DNA from 4 places in the Kitasatospora sp. NPDC059722 genome. Region 2 is predicted to be linked to each of the others. Evidence: riboswitches for the same ligand, from Rfam matches in the RefSeq annotation. Region 2 holds a riboswitch; each other region holds the start of a gene.

Region 1 (5,552 bases), on a different contig from region 2:
GACAGGGACGGCGGCCGCGGGGCCGCACCCGTTGGACCAGGATCGGAGCCGAGGACGTGGTGGACGCAGCGAGGGAGCCCGCCGGACCGCAGGGGCAGCCCGCTGCGGAGCCGGCTGCCGGGGCGGCGGGGGCCGCCGACGGTGCCGCCGCGTCCGGAACCGCCGCGGACCCGGGAGCAGGCCGTCCCGCCGAGAAGCTCGACCGGCCGCTGCCGGAGGGCGTGCGCCGGCGCGTGGTCGGCCTGGCCGCGGACGCGCTCGGCGGACTGCCGCCCGGCGAGCTGCCGCAGAGCCTGCGTCAGTACGCCAAGTTCACCCCGGCCCGGCGGGCCAAGTACGCGGCCACGGCGATCGCGGCGGCGCTGGAGTCGGAGCCGGCCTTCCGGCTGCGGATAGCGGAGCGGCTGCGGCTGGGCCAGCCGGACCTGGTGAAGGCGCTGGAGTCGGGCAGCGTCCCCGGCGCCGCCGATCCGATGGACGTCGCGGCCGCCGCCTACCTGGTGCGGTCGGCGGGCTGGAGCCGGCTGGTCGCCGAGGCCGGCGAGGAGGCCGAGCGGGCCGGCGCCGAGGGCGCGGCCGCGGAGGCGGCCCGGCTGGTGGAGAAGCTGCAGGCCGAGCTGGCCGAGGTGCGGGCCGGGGCGCGCGCGGACCTGGACCGGCAGCGGGCCGAGTCCGAGGACGTCCGGCGGGAGGCCGACTCGCTGCGCAAGAAGGTGCGTTCGCTGGAGAGCGACACCCGCCGGGCGCAGGCCGAGACCCGTCGGCTGGCCGGTGAGCTGGAGGCGCTGCGCGCGCAGGCGGCGACCGAGCGCAGTGCGGCCGAGAGCGAGGCACGGCGGCTGCGGCACCGCGTCGGCGAGCTGGAGACCGCCGCCGAGCAGGGCCGCCGTTCGGCCCGCGAGGGGCGCAGCGTGGAGGACATGCGGCTGCGGCTGCTGCTGGACACCGTGCTGCAGTCGGCGCAGGGGCTGCAGCGCGAGCTGGCGCTGCCGGTGTCGCAGATCCGCCCGGCGGACCTGGTGGAGGCGGTGGTGCCGGGTTCGGCCTCGCCGCACGACGTGGCCCGGCGCGGGCTCGCGGAGGACGATCCGGCCCTGCTGGACCAGCTGCTGGCGATCCCGCAGGTGCACCTGGTGGTGGACGGCTACAACGTGACGAAGACCGGCTATCCGACGCTGCCGCTGGAGCAGCAGCGGCTGCGGCTGCTGGGCGGGCTGGCGATGCTGGCCCAGCGCACGCAGGCGGAGGTCACGTGCGTGTTCGACGGGCAGGACCTGGACGTGCCGGTGATCATGGCGCCGCCGCGCGGGGTCCGGGTGCGCTTCAGCCGGACCGGCGAGACGGCGGACGAGCTGATCAGACGCCTGGTGCGGGCCGAGCCGCAGGGCCGTCCGGTCGTGGTGGTCTCCGCCGACCGGGAGGTCGCGGAGGGCGTGCGGAAGGCGGGCGCGCGCCCGGTCGCCTCGGTTCTGCTGCTGAACCGGCTGGCGCGGCCCTGATTCCGTGCCGATGGGGATGACGGCCGCTCAGCGTCCGGTTTGCGGTGATGTGCGGATTCGGTGAAGCGGCGTGGGGGCTCGGAGTTCACGCCTTTGGGGGAGTGGCGCAATGCCTGGATGTTCACTAGGGTCTGGCGTCAAACCTATTTTCCGGATTTCTCACCCGAACCGGTGAGTCCATGGAAGAAGGAGCAGGTCCCTTGGCCTCCCACCGCCGTCCCAAGCAGCCGAGCCGCGCGCGGGTCTCCGTGCTCACCGCTGCTGCTGCGACCGCGGTCGCGCTCTCCGCCCAGGTGGCCGCGCACGCCGCGCCGCAGCCGAACAAGACGGACGTCAAGGCGCAGATCGACGAACTGCAGCAGGAGCAGGAGCAGGCCGCCGAGAAGTACAACGGCGCCAAGGAGCGGGCCGACCAGCTGCGCAAGCAGGCCGACCAGCTCCAGGACCAGGTGGCCCGCGGCCAGGAGCAGATGACCCAGCTTCAGACCGGCCTCGCCGGCGTGGCGGGCGAGCAGTACCGCACCGGCGGCATCGACCCGTCCGTCCAGCTGATGCTCTCCTCCGACCCGAACAACTACCTGGCCAAGGCCTCCAGCGTGCAGCAGGCCACCGCCACCGAGACCGACGCGCTCAAGGGCCTGCTGGACCAGCAGCGCCGCCTGGACCAGGAGAAGGCCGAGGCCGCCGCGGTGCTGGCCTCCCTGGACTCCACCACCAAGGACCTGAACCAGTCCAAGGCGGACGTCAACGCCAAGCTCAAGCAGGCCCAGGACCTCCTCAACTCGCTCAGCGCCTCCGAGCGCGCCGCGCTGAAGGCCCAGCAGGCCCAGGACGACCGCGCCTCGCGCGGCACCGACCGGGTCGACCTGAGCAGCCTGCCGCCGGCCAGCGGCTACGCGGCCGTGGCCGTGGCCAAGGCGATGAGCAAGCAGGGCTCGCCGTACGTGTGGGGTGCCGTCGGCTCCAGCACCTTCGACTGCTCGGGCCTGATGCTCTGGTCGTACGGCCAGGCCGGCGTCTCGCTGCCGCGCACCTCGCAGGAGCAGGGCCACTACGGCACCCGGGTGCCCTCGCTGGACCAGGCCCAGCCCGGCGACCTGGTGATCTACGGTCCCGACATGCACCACGTCGCGATGTACATCGGCAACGGCATGGTGGTGCACGCGCCGCACACCGGCGACGTCGTCAAGGTGATGAAGGCCGACGCGATGCCGATCAACACCATCCGCCGGGTCTGACCCGCCGACACGCCGCGGGCCGACGCGACGGCCCTGTGATCCGCGCCACCTCCCGAGCGGGGGTGGCGCGTTCGCTTGAGCGCGTTTCCCTGCGTTTCGCCGCGTTCGCGTGACAAGTGATCAGCCTTGCGTACTGCCGCGATCACCTTCTGTCATCTTCACAAAAGAACTTGGTTATTCTTCCGCCTTTTTTCTGACAAGGATTTGAACCGATCACGGTTCAGTTACTAGGGTCGTGACCCGGACCACCGCACTGTCGATCGCCCAGCCAGGGTGGCGGCGGTGGTTCCCGCCGAGTTCGTGAAGCAGCGGGACGGGTCGAAGCGACCGTCCGACAGGGGAGCCCAGTGACAGGGGGCGCTGTGGAGCGGAGCCGGGGAACCACGTTCCTCCGGGGTGAATCGGCGCCAGGTCGGCCGGTGGAACGGCCGTGAGGCGTCGTAGGGCATGCTTCCGGCCCGAACCCGTCAGCTCACCCGGTAGGCGGACGTAGGAAGAAGGAGTCCGCCTTCGTGGCGTCCCATCGTCGTCCCAAACCCGCCGGTCGTGCCCGAGTTTCCTTCCTGACCGGAGTTGCCGCGGCAGCCGTCGCCCTCTCCGCGCAGTCCGGCGCCCACGCCGACCCCGCGCCGACCAAGGACCAGGTCAAGGAGCAGGTCGACCAGCTCAACGAGCAGGCCGAGGTGGCGACCGAGCAGTACAACGCCGCCCAGTCCAAGCAGCAGGAGCTGCAGAAGCAGGTCAGCGGCCTGCAGGACCAGGTGGCCCGCCAGCAGGAGCAGGTGACCGACCTCCAGGGCGGCCTCGCCCAGATCGCCGGCGAGCAGTACCGCAACGGGGGCATATCCCCGACCGTCCAGCTGATGTTCTCGTCCAAGCCGGACAACTTCCTCAGCCAGGCCGACGCCCTGAACCAGGCCGGCAGCACCCAGAAGGGTCAGCTGAAGGAGCTCCAGGACCAGCAGCGCAAGCTGGACCAGGACCGCACCGAGGCCCAGGGCAAGCTCGCCGAGCTGGACGCGACCACCCAGCAGCTGAAGGCGTCCAAGGAGCAGATCCAGGGGAAGCTGACGGCCGCCCAGAACCTCTTCAACACCCTGTCCGAGCAGGAGCGCCAGGCCATCAAGGCGGCCGAGGACAAGGCCGCCGCCGATGCCAAGGCCAAGGCCGACGCCGCGAAGGCCCAGCAGGCCGCCGCCGACCGCGCCTCCCGCGACAGCAGCCGCACCGACCTCGGCTCGGCCCCGTCGTCCTCGCCGGTCGCCAAGCCGCCGGCGGCGGGCAGCTCGCGCGGTGCCGCCGCGCTGTCCTACGCCGCCACCAAGATCGGCAGCCCGTACGTCTGGGCCGCCACCGGCCCGAACTCCTTCGACTGCTCGGGCCTGATGGTCTGGGCCTTCGACCAGGCCGGCGTCTCGCTGCCGCGCACCTCGCAGGAGCAGGCCGGCGCCGGGACCCGGATCGGCACGGACCTCTCCCAGGCCCAGCCCGGCGACCTGCTGATCTTCTTCAACGACGCCCACCACGTCGGCATCTACGCCGGCAACGGCCAGGTGCTGCACGCGCCCAAGCCGGGTGCGAGCGTCCGCTACGAGGCGGTCACCAACATGCCGCTCTCGTCCATCGTGCGGGTCTGATTCCCCGCTCGGCTTCCCGCAGGCCCGGCCCTCCTCCCCGGAGGTCCGGGCCTGCGGCGTTTCCTTTCCTCGGACTGGTGTCCGATTCAGGGTCAAATATTCGGGTTGGGAGGGGTTTGGACTCGGTTGCCCGGACTCGCTAACGTCTGCCACCGGACTCCCGCTCCAGGACCGCCCGCTTGGGTGCGGCGGCGGGACCGGTCCGCAGGATTGGAGCAGCCGCCGCCATGCCCGTGCACCGCCGTTCCCAACTGCTCGCCCGTGCGCTGGTGCTGACCGCGGCCGCCACCACCGCCCTGGGCGTCACGACGGGCGGCAGCGCCCAGGCCGCCCCCGGCTCCCCGGACGCGCCCAGCCGCAAGGACGTCAAGGCGCAGGTCGAGCAGCTGTACAACGAGGCCGAACAGGCGTCGGAGAAGTACAACGCCGCGCAGGAGGCCCAGCAGCGGCTCCAGGGCGAGACCACCGTCCTCCAGGGCGAGATCGCCGCCGCCCAGGACCAGCTGAACCAGCTGCGCGGCGACCTCGCCACCGTGGCCGGCGCCGAGTACCGCTCCGGCGGCATGGCGCAGACCGTCCAGCTGATGCTCGCCACCGACCCGGAGGGCTACCTCGCCCGCGCCCGGACCCTCGACCAGGCGACCGAGCGGCAGAACGAGACGCTGCACGAGCTGGTGACCCGTCAGCGCGGGCTCGACCAGCGCCGCACCGAGACCGCCGCCAAGCTCGCCGAGCTGGACCAGGCCCGCCGGACGCTCGCCGACAGCAAGCAGGAGATCCAGCAGCGGCTGGCCAAGGCCCAGCGGCTGCTCAACAGCCTGGGCGCCGCCGAGCGCTCCCGGATGGCCGCGCAGGACGCCCAGGAGGCCGAGCAGCGCGCCACCCGCGGCACCGACCGGCTGGACCTCGGCACCACCCCGCCCGCCTCCGAGCGTGGGGCGGCGGCGCTCGCGGCGGCGGTGCGGATGATCGGGTCGCCGTACGTGTACGGGTCCACCGGCCCCCGCGCGTTCGACTGTTCCGGTCTGATGTACTACAGCTGGCGGCAGGCGGGAGTGAGCCTGCCGCGCACCTCGCAGGCCCAGGCCTACGCCGGCCAGCGGGTGAGCCTGTCCGAAGCGCGACCGGGAGACCTGGTGATCTTCTACCGGGACATGCACCACGTCGGCATGTACGCC
Region 2 (5,552 bases):
ACTCCGCCGAGCGGCTGTGCTCATTGCTCCGCGGAGCGACCGTGCTGATTACTCCGCAGAGCGTGATTACTCCGCGGAGCGGAAGCGCGGGAAGGCGCCGCGGCCGGCGTACTCGGCGGCGTCGTCGAGGATCTCCTCGATGCGCAGCAGCTGGTTGTACTTGGCGACGCGCTCGGAGCGGGCCGGGGCGCCGGTCTTGATCTGACCGCAGTTGGTGGCGACGGCCAGGTCGGCGATGGTGACGTCCTCGGTCTCGCCGGAGCGGTGCGACATCATGCAGCGGTAGCCGTTGCGCTGGGCCAGCTCGACGGCGTCCAGGGTCTCGGTCAGCGAGCCGATCTGGTTGACCTTCACCAGCAGCGCGTTGGCGGTGCCGGTCTCGATGCCCTTGGCCAGGCGGGCCGGGTTGGTGACGAACAGGTCGTCGCCGACCAGCTGGACCTTGTCGCCCAGCTTGACGGTCATGGCCTTCCAGCCGTCCCAGTCCGACTCGTCCAGCGGGTCCTCGATGGAGACCAGCGGGTAGGCGGCGACGAGCCCGGCGTAGTACTCGATGAGCTCCGCGGCCGAGAGGGCCTTGCCCTCGAACTGGTAGGCGCCGTCCTGGTAGAACTCGGAGGCGGCGACGTCCAGGGCCAGCGCGATGTCGCGGCCGGGCACGTAGCCGGCCTTCTGGATGGCCTCGGTGATGAGGTCCAGGGCCTCGCGGTTGCTGTCCAGGTTCGGCGCGAAGCCGCCCTCGTCGCCGAGGCCGGTGGACAGGCCGCGCTCCTTCAGGACGCCCTTGAGGGTGTGGTAGACCTCGACGCCCCAGCGGACGGCCTCGGAGAAGGACTCCGCGCCGATCGGGGCGATCATGAACTCCTGGATGTCGACGTTGGAGTCCGCGTGCGAGCCGCCGTTGAGGATGTTCATCATCGGGACCGGCAGGACGTGCGCGTTCGGGCCGCCCAGGTAGCGGAACAGCGGCAGGTCGCTCGCCTCGGAGGCGGCGTGCGCGACGGCCAGCGAGACGCCCAGGATGGCGTTGGCGCCGAGCGAGGACTTGTCCGGGGTGGCGTCCAGGTCGAGCATGGCCTGGTCGATCAGGCGCTGCTCGGTGGCGTCGTAGCCGACCAGCTCCGGGCCGATCTGCTCGATGACGGCCAGGACGGCCTTCTCCACGCCCTTGCCGAAGTAGCGGTTCTTGTCACCGTCGCGGAGCTCCAGCGCCTCGAAGGCGCCGGTGGAGGCACCCGACGGGACAGCGGCACGACCGGTGCTGCCGTCGTCGAGGCCGACCTCGACCTCGACCGTGGGGTTGCCACGCGAGTCGAGGATCTCACGGGCTACGACGACATCGATGGACGGCACGAGGCATCTCCTTGCGGAAGCAGGGTCCCGCTGACCAGTGGTGCGGCCGGCGGGATGATTGCGGAGTCGTTACGACCAGAGCCTAACCGCACGTGGTCCCGGGGCCACGCCGACCTCGGTCCCGTCTCAGCGTGTGGCCGGGCTACTTACCGGTAGTTCACCTGGGCTCCCCGGGAAAAGGGGCGGAAGCGGACGAAGGGGGCCGATCCGGGGTCGGCCCCCTCCGTGGCGTGTCGCACCGGTTCCGGCCGGCGTCAGCCGAGGTGCAGCACCTGGCCGGGCAGGATCAGGTTCGGGTCGCCGCCGACGGTGCCGCGGTTGCCGTCGTAGACCGACTGCCAGCCGCCGTGCACACCCTGGGCGGACGCGATGCTCGACAGCGTGTCACCGGCGTGGACGGTGTAGTCGTGGCCGCCCTGCGGGGCGACGGCAGCGCGCGGGGCCTGCTGCTGCGGCTGGGCGTACTGCTGCTGGACCTGCTGCTGGGCGTACTGCTGCTGAGCGGCCTGCTGCTGGGCCTGGCCCGCGTACTGCTGGTAGACGCCCTGGTGGCTGGTCCAGTACCAGGTGCCGTTGTTCTGGTACCAGTACACCTTCGCGTCGGCGTCCCAGCCGGCCTTGCCGGAGAAGCCCGGGGCCTGCGGCTGCTGCTGGGCCTGCTGCGTGTGCTGCTGGTACTGCTGCTGGGCGGGCTTCTGAGCCGGCTTCGGCTGGGCCGGCTTCGCCGCGGGCTGCTGCTGCGCCGGCTGGGAGTGCTGCTGCGCGGCGGGCTTGGCGTCGGAGGTGTCGACGGCGGCGGGGGCGCCGCCCTTCGACAGGCCGGCCTTCTTCGAGCAGACCGGCCAGGCGCCCGGACCCTGCGAGGCCAGGACCTTCTCGGCCACCGCGATCTGCTGGCCCTTGGAGGCCTGGTTGGCCTGCGCCGCGTACGCGGTGCCGCCGAAGGCCTTCCAGGTGCTGGAGGTGAACTGCAGGCCGCCGTAGAAGCCGTTGCCGGTGTTGATGCCCCAGTCGCCGCCGCTCTCGCACTGGGCGACGGAGTCCCAGGCGGAGGCCGGGGCGGCGGAGGCGCCGGTGGCGGTGAGGATCGGCATCGCGAGTCCGACGCCGGCCACTCCGGCGACGGCGATGGCCTTCTCGGTCTGGGTGCGACGGCGGTGACGACCGGTTCCAACGAACAGCATGAAGGGGTCCCTCTCCGCACGCCTGCGAGGTGAGCTGTCGGGTTCGGACCGGGAGGTGGCCCGGCCGCCGTCTGCGGAAACGATTCCGCTCGGGCGGCTTCACCCCAAGCCGTGGAGGAACGGCAACAAACCTGGTTCCCCCGCCCCTGCCCAGGGTTCTGGTCGGTTTCCCGTGGCGCGGCGGGCAGGACTCGGCGTTCCGCACTCGGGGTCCGCAGCTGCGAACTCCAGGGAGAGTAGACAGATCCTCAGACCAATCACAAGCTCATATCGCAGACATCACACAGAAATTACGGCACGTGGTCGATCGCCTACCAACGGCGGCTGTTTGTCCGGATTGATGGGTGTTCATACGGCCGATCCGTACCGGTTCGCGACGTCCCGTCAGTGTGTCGGAGCGTCGGGAAGCGCGTGCGGTGAACGGCTCTCGGGACTGAATTCGACCGGAAGTTCGCGCAATCCGCGCATGATCAGGCCACCGCGCCACCGCAGGTTCTCCGGGCTTTCCGCCAGCGCGATATCGGGCAGCCGGGACAACAGCGTGGCCAGCGCCGACCGGCCTTCGAGCCTGGCCAGCGGGGCGCCGATGCAGTAGTGGATGCCGTGCCCGAAACCCAGGTGCGGGTTGTCCGCCCGGGCCAGGTCCAGGGTGTTCTCGTCCGAGAACCTGGCCGGATCCCGGTCCGCCGCCGCCAGCACCACGAGCACCGGGTCGCCGACCGGGATGTCCACCCCGCCGATGGTCAGCGGGTGGGTCGCGAACCGCCACGTCGCCAGCTCCACCGGACCGTCGTAGCGCAGGAGTTCCTCGATCCCGGTCTCCAGCAGCGCCGTCTCGCCCCGCGCCACCGACTCCTGCAGCAGGCGGCGCTGCTCCGGGTTGCGCAGCAGCGCGTACGTCCCGTTGCCGATCAGGTTGACGGTCGTCTCGAAGCCGGCGAACAGGAGGATGAACGCCATCGCGGCGGCCTCGTTCTCGGTGAGGTGCTCGCCGTGGTCGCTCGCCCGGATCAGGCCCGAGATCAGGTCGTCCCCGAGGTCCGCCCGCTTGCGGTGGATCAGCTCCAGCAGGTACGCCCGCATCCGCTTCACCGCCCGCCCCACGCCGCCGCGTTGGCCGCCCCCGTGGCGGATCATCATGCCGGCCCAGTCGCGGAAGTCGTCCTGGTCCTCGGCCGGCACGCCGAGCATGTCGCAGATCGCGTAGATGGGGAGCGGGAACGCGAACTCGTGGATGAGGTCCGCCGAACCGCGCTGCGCGAAGCCGTCGATCAGGCGGTCGGTGAGCTGCTGCACCCGCGGCTCGAACTCGGCCACCCGGCGCGGCGTGAACGCCTTCGAGACCAGGCGGCGCAGCCGGGTGTGGTCCGGCGGGTCGATGTTCAGCAGGTGCGTCATCAGGTCCGCCTGCCGCTCCCCCGGGATCCCGACCCGGCCGGTGCGGTGCGCCTGCTCGCTGTGGTGCGCCGGGTTCTTCGACAGCCGGCCGTCCGCCAGCGCCTGCCGCGCGTCCGCGTACCGCGTCACCAGCCAGGCGTCCACCCCGCTCGGCAGCGTGGTGCGGTGCACCGGGGCGTGCTCGCGCAGCCACGCGTACGCCGGGTACGGGTCGGCGGCGAACTCCCACGTGAAGAGCGGCGGGCGGGCGGCGTCGGGCTGAACTGGCATGGGACGACCGTATCCGGTGGGTCGGGGGCACCCCGCCATCTACGGTGAGTGACCGGATCGTCAACGGCCCGCGGACCGTTCCTCAACGCCCCGCGAACGGCCCGTGGACAGTGCGTGGACGGGTTTTGGACAGCTCTTGGACGGTGGGCAGGCGTGAGCCTGGTCACCTGAGGGGTAACCCCTGTTGCGGAGGGTCAGGACCTGCCTACGATCCTCGGCAGAAATCGTGGGCGTCAGTGCGGACCGCCCACAGGGAGGAGCGCACCATGCGGGTCACCGGGGCAGTCGTCGTCATCGCGGTACTCGACGGCGGGTCGGGAGCCGACCTCGCCCGCCGGTTCACCGCGGCCGGCGCCGCCGGAGTGCTGATCGCCGACCAGCGGGCCGGCGTCGCCGAGGACCTCGCCGGCGAACTCGACCGGCCCGGCTGCCCCGTCGTCGGCGTCGGCGGGGACGTCCGCCGCCCCAGCGACGTCGCCGCGCTCGTCGACACCGCCGAGAAGCACCTCGGGCCGATCGACCTGTTCTGCGTCGCCGGCCCGGACGGCGAGCGGATCATCTCCCTCGCCGACCTTCCCGACCATCTCGGCCTGGAGCGCCTCGCCGAACTCGTCGCCCTCGTCGGCGAGGCCATCGGCGAGGTCGTCCTGCCCCAGCCGCGGACCACCGTCCAGGACGCGGTGACGGCGGCCTGAGGCCCTTCCCCTTCCCCCGCGTCTACTCCGGCTTGAGGCCCTCGGCCTCGCGGACCGCGTCCCGGTAGGCGCGCGCCGCCGCGCGCAGCGCCGCGTCCACGTCCACCCCCGCGTCGTGCGCCCGCTGCGCCACGGCCAGCAGCAGCCTGCCCGCGGACTCCTCCGTGAGCTCCGCGGGCAGCTCGTACGACTCGTCCGGCACGCCCTCGAACCCGGCCCGGCGCACCCGCGACACCAGCTTCGCCGCGTACGCGAGCGACGGCAGCCCGGCCGGCACGCCGTCCAGCACCGACTCGCGGTCCGCCTTCTCGGCCGCCTTCAGCTGCTCCCAGTTCGCCTCGACCTCGGCGGCGCCCTCCGCCTCGACGTCCCCGAACACGTGCGGGTGCCGGTACATCAGCTTCTCGACCAGGTCACCGGCCACGTCGTCGATCGAGAAGGCGTCGGTCGGGTGCTCCTCGGCGATCCGCGAATGGAAGAACACCTGGAGCAGGACGTCCCCCAGCTCCTCGCGCAGCGTCTCCCGGTCCCCCTCCTCGATCGCCTCGACCAGCTCGTACGCCTCCTCGACCAGGTACTTCACCAGGCTCGCGTGCGTCTGCTCGGCGTCCCACGGGCAGCCCCCCGGCGAGCGCAGCCGGTCCATCACCGA
Region 3 (5,552 bases), on a different contig from region 2:
GTAGAGCGCCATCGTCCAGCCGACCAGCAGGAACACCAGCGTCATCGCGAAGCTGAACACCGCCCACGGGAACATGACCACCTGGTACAGCACGCCCTTCCACCCGGCCGCGTCCGCCAGCCGCGCGGTGATCGCGCCCCACGTGCCGGGCCGGCTCTGGCGCACCGGCGCCGGTCCCGGCACGTCCAGGCCGAGCATGCCGCGGGCCCGGGAGCGCTCCAGCCGGCCGAAGCCGCGGGCCGCGACCGTCAGCCCGGCCAGGACGGGCAGTCCGAGGGCGGTCACGAAAGTGCCGACGCCGAACGAGAAGAGGATGACGGCGACGGCGAAGCCCACGAGCCCGACCGGCAGCCCGGTGAGGGCGTAGCCGACCTCGCGGTAGTAGTGCGCGGAGAACGGCGCCCGCCAGAACGGCGGCGGTTCCTCGGTGCGGCGGGCCCGGGCGGGGCGGCTGTCGTCGGTGCGCTCGCCGGTGCGGCCGTCGTGGCCGTCCAGGACGTCCCAGTCGCGGTCGTGTGTGGTGAAGCTGCTCATGTCCCGGCCCCTGCCCGTCTCGTTCCCCTGCTGACGGTTCCATTCTTGTGGGGCGGGGTGGTCCGGCGGCATCCGGAGGCCTGGCGGATCCGGGGTGGGGTTAACCCCCCGTACCCGCCGTTCCGCTCCCCCGCCACTCGTCGGCGAGGAGCGAGTACAGGTACGAGTCGGACCAGACGCCGCCCTTGAGGACGTCGTGCCGGACCCGGCCCTCCCGCTGGAAGCCGAGCTTCCCGAGCACCCGGACGGAGGCCGCGTTGTCGACGTCCACGGAGGCGGCCAGCCGGTGCAGGCCGAGGTGGTCGAAGGCGAGGACGCACAGCAGCCGGGCGGTCTCGCTCCCGTAGCCGTGCCCCCACGCGTCCCGGCGCAGCACGTACCCGAGCTCGGCCGACCGGTACGGGCCGAGGGTGAGGGCGGCCTGGCCGATCGGCGCGGCGTCCGCCGGGTCGTCGGCTCCGGCGGCGGCTCGGGGTGCGGCGTCGGCTCGGGCTCGGGCGTCGGCTCGGGGTGCGGCGTCGGCGCCGTGGAGGGTGACGGCCAGCCGGTAGGTGTCGCGTTCCTCCTCCATCGCCCCCTCCAGGTAGAGGGCGAGCTGGTCCGCGCAGGCCTCGCGGTCGCGCGGCTCGAACGGGAGGTACCGCGTGACCTCCGGGTCGCCGAAGAGCGCGTGCAGCGCGTCCAGTTCCTCCGGGGTGTGGTGGTACTCGCGGATGGCCAGCCGGGGGCCGGTGAGACGTACGGGGACCATGGCTGCCGACCCTACCCCCGACCAGCGGTTACCGTTCGAGCTATGAACGACGAAGACCTGCGGCTCGCCCCGCGCACCAGGGCCGCCGACCTGCTCGCCTGGGCGGCGGCGGAGGGCCGCACCCCGGTGGCCGAGGCGCCGCTGCGCACGGTGCTGGCGCTGCTGGAGCTGGGCGAGGGCAGGATGCGCGACGGCTGGCCCGAACTGACCTCGGACGCCGTGGAGCACCTGCTGTACGAGCGGCTCCACCTGTACGTCCAGCCCGCCCCCGACGAGGACCCGTTCGCGTACGGCGAGGCCGTCCGGCTGCTGGTCGACCACCAGCGGGCGGCGAAGCGGCTCAACGCCAAGCGGCAGGAGCGGCTGCACGCCGAAGCCGAGTGGCAGGGCGAGGTCGCGGCCGGGCTGCTGCGCCGGGCCGACCTGGTGACGTGGCCCCGGCTGTACGCGGTGCTGCTGCGCGCGCACGGGGTGGACGTCACGGACGGGGCCGCGGTGCGGGACTGGCTCGCCGGGTTCCTCGAACTGGCCGAGGAGGACCGGCTGGACGCGTTCGCCGCGCTGGCCGAGGCCGGGTGGCTGGACGAGCCGGACGAGCAGGGCTGGGGCCCGGGCCGGGTGCTGTCGGTCGGCATGGCCACGGACGGCGCGCGGCGGCTGCTGGAGCAGGGCCTGATGCGGCGCAGCTACCGCAACCTCGCCGAGCTGAACGCGCTGGGGCGCCCGATGCCGGACGAACTGGCCGGGGACTTCGGGCAGTTCGAGGACGCGGCGGTGCAGGCGGCGCTCGCGCTGTGCGGCGAGTGGACGGTGCCGGGGCTGCCGCGGCTGCTGGTCGAGGAGTTCCCGGAGCTCGCGCCGGAGCCGGGGCCGGCGGAGATCGAGGCGTACCTGGCGCAGTTGCCGCAGGCGTCTGAGCCGTCGGAATCGCTGGAATCGCTGGAATCGTCGGAGCCGTCGGAACGGGACTGATGCGGAAGGCCCCGGCCGGCGACGGTCGGGGCCCTTCCTGTTTGCGTTGCGCGGCGGCTAGGGGTTCAGGCCGCGCTGCTGGAGCCAGGTCTCCGGGTCGACCGGGGCGCCGCCGCCCGGGCGGACCTCCAGGTGCAGGTGGGGACCGGTGACGTTGCCGGTGGCGCCGACCTTGCCGATCTGCTGGCCGGAGGTCACCGTGCCGCTGCCCTTGATGATCGAGGAGAGGTGGCAGTACCAGATCTCGGTGCCGTCGGGCAGGGTCTCGACGATGCGGTAGCCGTACGCGCCGGACCAGCCGGCCGAGGTGATCGTGCCCTGGCCGACCGCGAACACGGCGGTGCCGGTGTCGGCGGCGAAGTCCAGGCCGGTGTGCAGGTGCGCCCAGTAGCGGGCGCTCTGGCCGTAGTGGGCGCTCAGGTTGTAGTCGCGCACCGGCAGCGTGAGGGCGGCGGCCTTGGCCTTCTCGGCGTCGTCGGCGGCCTTCTTCGCCTCGGCCTCCTTGGCGGCGGCCTTGGCCTGGGCCTCCTGCGCGGCCTGCACGCGGGCGCTCTCCTCGGCGGCGGTGCGCTGGCCGTCGGCCTGCTGCTGGATGCGGGCGGCGAGCGCGAGGCCGGGGTCTGCGGCGAGAGCGACCGGGGCCTCGTCCGGGGACTCGACGGCGGGCGCGGCGGCCGGGGTCGCGGAGGCGAAGCCGGTGGCGCCCAGGGTGGCGGCGACGGCGGTGACGCCGAGCAGCGGGGAGGCTCCGCGGGTCTGACGCGGCATCCGGTGGCGGTTGGCCTCGGCCTCCGGGGCCGGGAACTCGTCCCCGGCCGGACGGGGGTGGTCGAGGAGCTGGGTACCGGCGGCAGGGCCGGCGGGCTGTGCCGGGGTGTGCGTCGACGCCACGGAGGCGTGCTCCTTTCCTTCCTTCGCGCCTACCGGGTTAGCTGACGGGTTCGGAGCAGGAAGGTCTCCTACGGCCGGGCCGGGGCCCCGCCGATTCACCCCAAGGAACGTGGTTCCCCGGCTCCCTGACCTGCCCGGAGGCCGGCCGGCGGGATTAGGCGACGGCGCACGGTGCCGTCTGGGTACGGCGTTTCGACCGCGCTGCGTTATCAAACGTTAATCCTAGGGCGCCCTGATTCCAAGCCATCCGCCCGGGACGGCCGACAACCGGGCGGGTGCCTTGCGCCCTATGACTGATTTGCGGCTCTTACCCACCCCTGGCACTACTTAACGTGATTGGGCATCACCGAACGACGGCCTGACCAGGCCCGTCTGAGTACTCCTACTCATGTGCGGCGGCCGGACCGCCGCCATCCTGGCGCCATGAACGCACCGATGCAGTCACGCACCACGGCCGCGTACTACCTCCAGGCCGTGCTCTCCTTCGCCCTGTCGGGCACCGCCCTCGCCCTCGGGATCGCCTACCTGCCGGTCGGGGCCTGGACCCGGGCCTTCCTCGGGATCGGCCTGCTCTACACCGTCACCTCCTCCTTCACGCTCGCCAAGGTCATCCGGGACAAGCAGGAGACGAACGAGATCGTCACCCGGGTGGACCAGGCCCGGCTGGAGAAGCTGCTCAGCGAGCACGACCCGTTCAAGGTCGAAGGGACGTGAGGGGGCGGGGTGCCGGTCGGCGCGGACGACCTCCTCACATCGGAGCGGGCCGATAGCTTGACGGCTAAGGCTATTAGCCTTAGCTTTATGGCTATCGGCAGCACCGCCGATGCCACCGCAGCAGCGGACCGAGGAGGCCCACCATGAACGGCACCACCACCCCGGACACCCAGTACCTCGACGTTCCCGGCGGCCGGATCGCCTTCGACGACACCCTGAAGGGCGACGGCACCCCCGTCGTCCTCCTCCCCGGGATGCTCGACAGCCGCCGCTCGTACCGGCACCTCGTCCCGCTGCTCGCCGCCGCCGGCCACCGCGTCATCACCATGGACCTGCGCGGCTTCGGCGAGTCCTCGATCGCCTGGGACGACTACGCGCCGGGCGCCATCGCCGCCGACGTCCTCGCCCTGCTCGACCACCTCGGCATCGAGCGGGCCGTCCTGGCCGGCAGCTCCTACACCGGGGCGACCGTCGTCAAGGTCGCCGGGGACGCGCCCGAGCGGGTCGCCGGGATCGTCCTGATCGACGCCTTCATCGAGAACCTCCCGCAGAACGCCCTCATGCGCGGCGTCGTCCACGCCATGGGGACCGTCGTCATCCACTGGCCCGCGTTCTGGGGCTTCTACCACCGCAAGCTCGCCTACCCGGGCGCCAAGCCGGCCGACTTCGACGCGTACGTGGCCGGGCTCGTCGACGCGCTGCGCACCCCCGGCCGCAGGACCGCCACCCGCGGACACGTCCGCGGCGACTCCTCGCCCGTCGGCTGGACCGCCGCCGTGCGGTGCCCGGCGCTCGTCCTCATGGGCACCAAGGACCCCGACTTCCCGAAGCCGGAGGTCGTCGCCGACCGGCAGACCGCGGCGCTCGGCGCCCGGAAGGTGATGATCGACGGCTCGGGGCACTACCCGATGGCCGACAACCCGCAGGCCGTCGCCGGTGCCCTGCTGCCCTTCCTCGCCGAGATCGCCTGAGCCTCCTCCCCCGGATCACGACACAGAGAGACCGAGCCATGCCCCGAGTCGGACTGACGCCCGAGCAGGTCGTCGACCACGCCCTCGCCCTCATCGACGACCAGGGCCCGGACGGCCTCACCCTCGCCGCCGTCGCCACCCGGGCCGGCGTCGCCACCCCCTCCCTGTACAAGCACGTCAGCGGCGGCCTCACCGAACTGCGGCGGCTCATCGCCGTCCGCGTCACCGAGGAACTGGCCGCCCGACTCGCCGACTCCGCCCTCGGCCGCAGCGGGGACGACGCCGTCGCCGCCGTCCTCCGCGCCTACCACGCCTACGCGACGGCGTACCCGCACCGGTACAACGCCCTGCCGCAGGCCCCCCAGGCGGACGACGACCTCAACGCGGCGGCGGCCCGGCTGGTGGGGGTGATCGTCGCCGTCCTGCGGGAGTACGGCCTCGACGGCTCCGAAGCCATCCACGCCGCCCGCACCGTCCGCTCCCTCGCCCACGGCTTCGCCTCCCTCTCGATCGCCGGAGCCTTCCAACTCGCCGAAGACCTGACCACCACCCACGACCGCCTCATCACCACCCTGACGAGCGGCCTCCACACCTGGCCAAAGGCCTGAGGCGACACGAGAAGTCGGCCGCGTCGACTTCTCACGCAGACGAGATCGAGGCCGGTCCCGATCGCGCCCCCGACGAGGCCGCCAACCTCTCGCTACGCGAAGGCGCAGCAG
Region 4 (5,552 bases), on a different contig from region 2:
CCGAATCCGGCCGCGGGCTGCACCTGGTGGACTCGTTCAGCCACTCCTGGGGCTGGCACCCGCTGGGCGGGGGCAAGGTCGTCTGGGCGCTGTTCGAGGCCGACGCGCAGGCCGCGACCCCCGAACTCGGTGGCCGGCACCGGCGCTCCGCCTAGCGGCGGACGGGCACGCACCCCCGCAGCGCGGGCACGCGTCCCCGGATCGATGGACACCCCGGGAGGACCGAAACCCCGGGAAGAAGCGGTAGTTCGCCCTCGCCGGGCTCGCGCCGGAGACCCACCGGCCCCCCGCAGCGCACCCGCGACGACCAGTGCGCCCCCGACGGCCGACGGGCCGCCAGTGCGCGGGACAGCAGCGCACGGGACAGCGTTACGCGGGACAGCAGCGCACGGGACGGTGGAGAAGCCCGCGAAGAGGCACACCACCGAGCGTGTGACCGAGCGCGTGACGAACCGCGCGGACGACCGCGGGGCCGAGCCTGCGGAGAAGACAAAGGCCGCCGTGGTGTCAGCACCCACGACGGCCCCCCGATGGCTCCTGGTGCGGAGCGGTGGCCGGACCGACGGACGTCCGGTGAAGCGGCCGGACGGCCCGGTGAACGGCCGGACGGACGTCCGGTCAGGCGGACAGGTGGTCGAACTCCCCGTCCTTGGCCCCCAACAGCATCGCGGCGATCTCGGCCCGCGTGTAGATGAGCGCCGGACCGTCCGGGAAGCGCGAGTTGCGCATCGCCACGTCGCCCCCCGGCAGCGCGGCGAACTCGACGCAGTTGCCCTGGGAGTTGCTGTGCAGGCTCTTCTGCCAGACCACTCCCTCCAGCTCGGTGGCGGCCATCCCGTTGTAGGGACCGTACGAGCCGCCCAGTTCCTGCGATTCGTGCGAGTCGTGCATAGAAGTCTCCCGAAGAGCCCCGGAGTTGCGGTCCAGCGCGGCGCCCCCGGCACCCGCCGAACGAACGGGCCGGCCCCGTACCAGCCCGGCACAACGCCTCACTTGACGCGATGATAGCCCTTGTGCACGTGCATCAGCACGAGACGGTGCAGGTGCACGAGGCCTTTCACCGGCCGACCTGAACTCTTCACGGACCCTTCTCCTGACGGTACGTAAACGGACATAGCCGACCGAACCGGCCCGCTTCCGATAACCGGCCGTGAGCGGCTCCCCGCTAAATGTTGATCTTCGAAAGCCGGGAGTCGCGCACTCGTGACCCTCCGTCAGACCGCCCGTCGACTGTGAGACATCTCACGCGCCACAGGTGCAACGTGACGCCCCACCGGACACGTCTCCAGGAGATACCGGCGGACGCGCGGGGGTTGGGCCAGGTATGTCCGGAATATGACCTAATGACCGCTCATCGACCCGCGCACGCGGGAGCTCCGCGCGCCGCGCACACCACGCTCGCGCGAAACCGGCACGGCAGCCGACTGCAGCCCTGACGGGCCGATGTCCTACGATCTCCGCCATGAGCACCGCAGCCATCCCGGGCGCGCCACTGCCCGTTCGCACTCCAGGCTCCCGTGCGCGGGGGCGCCACCGTCGCCCCGAGCGCCCCGAGATCCCGTCCGGCTCCCCGGCCCTGGTGCTCGCCGTGCCCGCGACCGCCGGGCCCGAGTCCCGCTCGGTCGTCGAGGAGCTGCTCTCGATCGTCCGCAGCGAGCAGAACGGCGTCCAGACCGCGGTGGGCTACCTCCCCGGCGACGGCACCGAGGGCGCGGACGGCACCGAGCGCAGCATCGGCGAGCTGCTGGCGGCCGCCGCCGAGGCCGGCGTCCCGGCACCGATCCTGGTACCCCTGGTGCCCGGCCCGCACGACTTCCTGCCCGAACTCCACGCACTCGCCGCCGAGTACGGCGCGCACGTCACCGACGTGCTGGGCCCGCACCCGCTGCTGGCCGAGGCCGTCCACGTCCGCCTGTCCGAGGCCGGGCTGGCCCGCGCCGACCGCGCCCGCCTGTTCGCCATCGCGACCGCCGCGGACGGCGTCGTGCTGACCACCGTCGGCGGCGAGGACGCCGCGGCCGCCGCCGGCATCACCGGCGTGCTGCTGGCCGCCCGCCTGGCCGTCCCGGTCGTCCCCGCCGCGCTCGACGTGCCCGGCTCGGTCGCCGCCGCCGTCGCGCACCTCAAGGAGACCGGCTCGCAGCGCCCCGCGCTGGCCCCGCTGGTGATCGGCCCGGAGGCGGACTCCGAGCTGCTCGCCACGGCCGCCGAGGAGACCGGCTGCCCGTCCGCCGCGCCGCTCGGCGCCTACCAGACGGTCGGCCAGCTCATCGCCTCGCTGTACCTGGCCGCGCTGCCGGCGCCGTCCGCGGAGGCCCTGGCCGCCGCGCAGGCCCAGGCCGAGGCCGAGGCGGCGGAGGCCGCCTCCGAGGGCTCCCGCGCGGCCCACGCGGCCGGTGGGACGGCCTCCGGGGCGACCGGGGAGGCCGCCGGCGAGTAACCGCCGACAACGCGTACGGAAGGGCCCGGAGCGACCGCGCTCCGGGCCCTTTCGGCTTGCGGCGTAAGGGAATTAAGAGCCGAATGCGCGAGATGTCCGTTCTGTGATTGTTTGCGATCGGGTGACCGCCCGTCATGCGATTCCTGAGAGCCTGACAGTTGTGCACATCCGCAGGTTTATTGCGAGAAAACGATCATTTTCGATCTTGGAGAAGGAAAGTTTTGGTGGCTTTCCATAATCCGTGATGCGCATCACAGGTATTTGCAGTTCGTACTTAAGTCTGCTTAACGTGCTCCCCGTTCGTGACCACACGGACCCAGCACATCCGCAACGCCGAGTCCTGCCGTCGGGTGCGCTGGAAGCGCGAAAACGCACCACGGCAGGAGCGGGGGACCCACAGGTAAGTCGCCCCGGACCGATCCACGGAACGGTCCTGGGCTAGGGGTGAAGCCGCGCCACAGCGCGGCCGGGCAACTCCGGCCCGAATCCGACAGCTCACCTCGCAGGCGTGGGAGAGGACCGCGTCTTCATGCTGCCCACCAACGGCACTCGCCTGTCCAGCCGCACCCGCCGCGTGATCGCCGCCCTCGGCGTCGCCGGCGTCGGCCTCACCATCCCCTGCCTCACCTCCGGCACCGCCTCCGCCGCCTCCGTCGCCACCTGGGACAAGGTCGCCCAGTGCGAGAGCAGCGGCGACTGGAGCATCAACACCGGCAACGGCTTCTACGGCGGCCTGCAGTTCACCTCCAGCACCTGGGCCGCCTTCGGCGGCACCTCGTACGCCCCGCAGGCCAACCAGGCCACCAAGGACCAGCAGATCGCCGTCGCCGAGAAGGTCCTCGCCTCGCAGGGCCCCGGCGCCTGGCCCGTGTGCTCCGTCCAGGCCGGCCTGACCGCGGGCGGCGCCCCGGCCGCCGTCGACACCTCCGCCGCCGCGAGCACCGCGAAGGCCGCCCCGGCCGTCAAGCCGGCCCCGAAGCCCGCCGCCAAGCCCTCCGCCCAGGCGCAGGACCAGGCGCAGGCCCCGGCCGCCGCCGACTCCGCCAAGGGCACCTGGGCGCAGAAGCGCCAGGACTGGACCCAGGGCGGCACCACCCAGGCCGGTGCCTCGGACTACACCGTCGTGGCCGGCGACTGGCTGTCCACGATCGCCGACAAGCACAACGTCAAGGGCGGCTGGCAGCGCCTGTACGAGCTGAACCGCGGCACCCTGACCGACGGTCCGGACACCATCTACCCGGGCCAGCACCTGTCCTTCGGCGACTCCGCCCAGGCTCCGGCCGGCCAGTCCGGTGACTTCAACTGGTTCGACCGCTCGCAGAAGCCGGGCCAGTCCTCCGCCGGGAACGCCGTGAACGCCCAGCCGGCCGCCGAGGCCCAGACCCCGGCCGCCAAGCCGTCCTCGAAGCCCGCCGCCAAGCCCTCCGCCCAGGCGCAGACCCCGGCCCCGGCCGTCACCGGCTCGATGGCCGCCGCGGTCAGCTTCGCCAAGGCGCAGGTCGGCCAGGCGTACGTCTACGGCGGCACCGGCAACGGCGGCTGGGACTGCTCGGGTCTGACCCAGGCCGCGCTGCGCGCCGCGGGCATCTCCATCCCGCGCGTCGCCAACGACCAGGCCGCCGCGAGCACCCACGTCTCGCTGGACAGCCTGCAGCCGGGCGACCTGCTGTTCTGGTCCAACAACGGCCAGGACTCCGGCGTCTACCACGTCGCCATCTACATCGGCGGCGGCCAGTACGTCGAGGCCGCCAACCCGAGCTCGGGCGTCCGCCTGCAGACCATCGCCAACTGGGCGCCGGACTTCGCCGGCCGCGTCTGAGGATCCTTCCGGAACCGTCCCGCCGGGGACGGGTGACGGATCGCGGATGACAGCGAACAGATGACAGATAACAGATTTCATCATCTGTTATCTGTCATCTGTCACCCGCCCACCGCCCCGGGGAGAGACTGGTCGCTCTCCCCGGGGCTTCGGCGTACCCGCCTCCGAAGTCCGTGCCGCCTCCCCCCGGCGCGCACCCGCGGCTCCGCGCATCGGAGCATTCGCGTGGTCAAACCCCGGCCCAGCGGGCATGCTGCTGCTCTGCACCCGAGGAGGAGTCACCCATGGCCCAGGTCACCGTCACGCTCGACGCGAACCTCGCGATCGACGCGATGATGCTCTCCGGCACCAAGAGTCCCCAGGACGCCGTCGAACTGATCCTGCGCGACTACCTGGCCCGCGGTCGCCGCACCGAGACCCGCACCGGCGACGCCGCCGACGGCCACCGCGTCACCGCCGACCGCCCGACCGTCCAGGAGGGCTGACCCCGGCCCGGCACGGCACTCGCGGCACAGCCCAGCACGGCGCAGCACAAGCCCAGCACAGCACAGCACAGCCCGGCACAGCACAGCACAAGCCCGGCACAGCCCGGCACGGCACGCCGAAGGGCCCCGGAGAGCAACCGCCCTCCGGGGCCCTTCACACGGCCGTCACCGGCCTCAGCGCGCGCAGGCCCCCGTGGAGCCGCGCATGACCAACTCCGGCTGGAACATGAACTCCCCGCGCTGGGCGGCGTTCCCGCCCACCTCCTCCAGCAGCGCGTCCACCGCCGCCGTCGCCATCGCCTCGACCGGCTGGCGGATCGTCGTCAGCGGCGGCTCGGTGAAGGCGATCAGCGGCGAGTCGTCGAAGCCGACCACCGACACGTCCTGCGGCACCGACAGCCCCCGCTGCCGCACCGCCCGGATCGCCCCGAGCGCCATCATGTCGCTGCCGCACACGATCGCCGTGCACCCCTTGTCCAGCAGCGCGCCCGCCGCCGCGTGCCCGCCCTCGACGCTGAACAGCGTGTGGTGGACCAGCTCTTCGGCCTCCTCCTGCGTCCGCCCGAGGACGGTGCGCATCGCGGCCGTGAAGCCCTCGATCTTGCGCAGCACCGGCACGTACCGCCTCTGGCCGACCGCCAGCCCGATCCGCTCGTGCCCCAGCTCGGCGAGGTGCTGGACGGCCATCCACATGGCGGCCCGGTCGTCCGGCGAGATGAACGGCGCGTCGATCCGCTCGCTGAAACCGTTGATCAGGACGAACGGCACCCCGCGCCCGGCCAGCCGGGCGTAGCGGTCGTGGTCGGCG

What was found. A riboswitch is a leader RNA that binds a small molecule or an ion and turns the genes downstream of it on or off. The one in region 2 is predicted to bind cyclic di-AMP.
Region 1: it holds a riboswitch for cyclic di-AMP, as region 2 does, so the genes downstream of both, ACFV4F_RS15880 (NlpC/P60 family protein) here and ACFV4F_RS34860 (transglycosylase family protein) in region 2, are expected to answer to the same signal.
Region 3: it holds a riboswitch for cyclic di-AMP, as region 2 does, so the genes downstream of both, ACFV4F_RS25155 (M23 family metallopeptidase) here and ACFV4F_RS34860 (transglycosylase family protein) in region 2, are expected to answer to the same signal.
Region 4: it holds a riboswitch for cyclic di-AMP, as region 2 does, so the genes downstream of both, ACFV4F_RS16240 (transglycosylase family protein) here and ACFV4F_RS34860 (transglycosylase family protein) in region 2, are expected to answer to the same signal.

Annotation. Positions count from the first base shown of each region.
Region 1 is NZ_JBHWGD010000020.1:60,650-66,201, reverse strand. Features, by position in the region: gene ACFV4F_RS15890 (NYN domain-containing protein) at 60-1,499, shown strand; gene ACFV4F_RS15885 (NlpC/P60 family protein) at 1,700-2,737, shown strand; cyclic di-AMP (ydaO/yuaA leader) riboswitch at 3,086-3,239, shown strand; gene ACFV4F_RS15880 (NlpC/P60 family protein) at 3,250-4,374, shown strand; gene ACFV4F_RS15875 (NlpC/P60 family protein) at 4,602-5,552, shown strand, end outside.
Region 2 is NZ_JBHWGD010000084.1:8,210-13,761, forward strand. Features, by position in the region: gene eno (phosphopyruvate hydratase) at 67-1,353, opposite strand; gene ACFV4F_RS34860 (transglycosylase family protein) at 1,608-2,537, opposite strand; cyclic di-AMP (ydaO/yuaA leader) riboswitch at 2,543-2,711, opposite strand; gene ACFV4F_RS34865 (cytochrome P450) at 2,922-4,205, opposite strand; gene ACFV4F_RS34870 (SDR family NAD(P)-dependent oxidoreductase) at 4,472-4,900, shown strand; gene ACFV4F_RS34875 (MazG family protein) at 4,923-5,552, opposite strand, start outside.
Region 3 is NZ_JBHWGD010000042.1:20,933-26,484, forward strand. Features, by position in the region: gene ACFV4F_RS25140 (sensor domain-containing protein) at 1-534, opposite strand, end outside; gene ACFV4F_RS25145 (GNAT family N-acetyltransferase) at 635-1,285, opposite strand; gene ACFV4F_RS25150 (hypothetical protein) at 1,328-2,257, shown strand; gene ACFV4F_RS25155 (M23 family metallopeptidase) at 2,315-3,148, opposite strand; cyclic di-AMP (ydaO/yuaA leader) riboswitch at 3,161-3,319, opposite strand; gene ACFV4F_RS25160 (YiaA/YiaB family inner membrane protein) at 3,572-3,862, shown strand; gene ACFV4F_RS25165 (alpha/beta fold hydrolase) at 4,006-4,833, shown strand; gene ACFV4F_RS25170 (TetR/AcrR family transcriptional regulator) at 4,872-5,441, shown strand.
Region 4 is NZ_JBHWGD010000021.1:13,976-19,527, forward strand. Features, by position in the region: gene ACFV4F_RS16225 (ATP-binding protein) at 1-155, shown strand, start outside; gene ACFV4F_RS16230 (DUF397 domain-containing protein) at 619-891, opposite strand; gene ACFV4F_RS16235 (hypothetical protein) at 1,463-2,440, shown strand; cyclic di-AMP (ydaO/yuaA leader) riboswitch at 2,803-2,962, shown strand; gene ACFV4F_RS16240 (transglycosylase family protein) at 2,949-4,259, shown strand; gene ACFV4F_RS16245 (hypothetical protein) at 4,544-4,744, shown strand; gene ACFV4F_RS16250 (LacI family DNA-binding transcriptional regulator) at 4,919-5,552, opposite strand, start outside.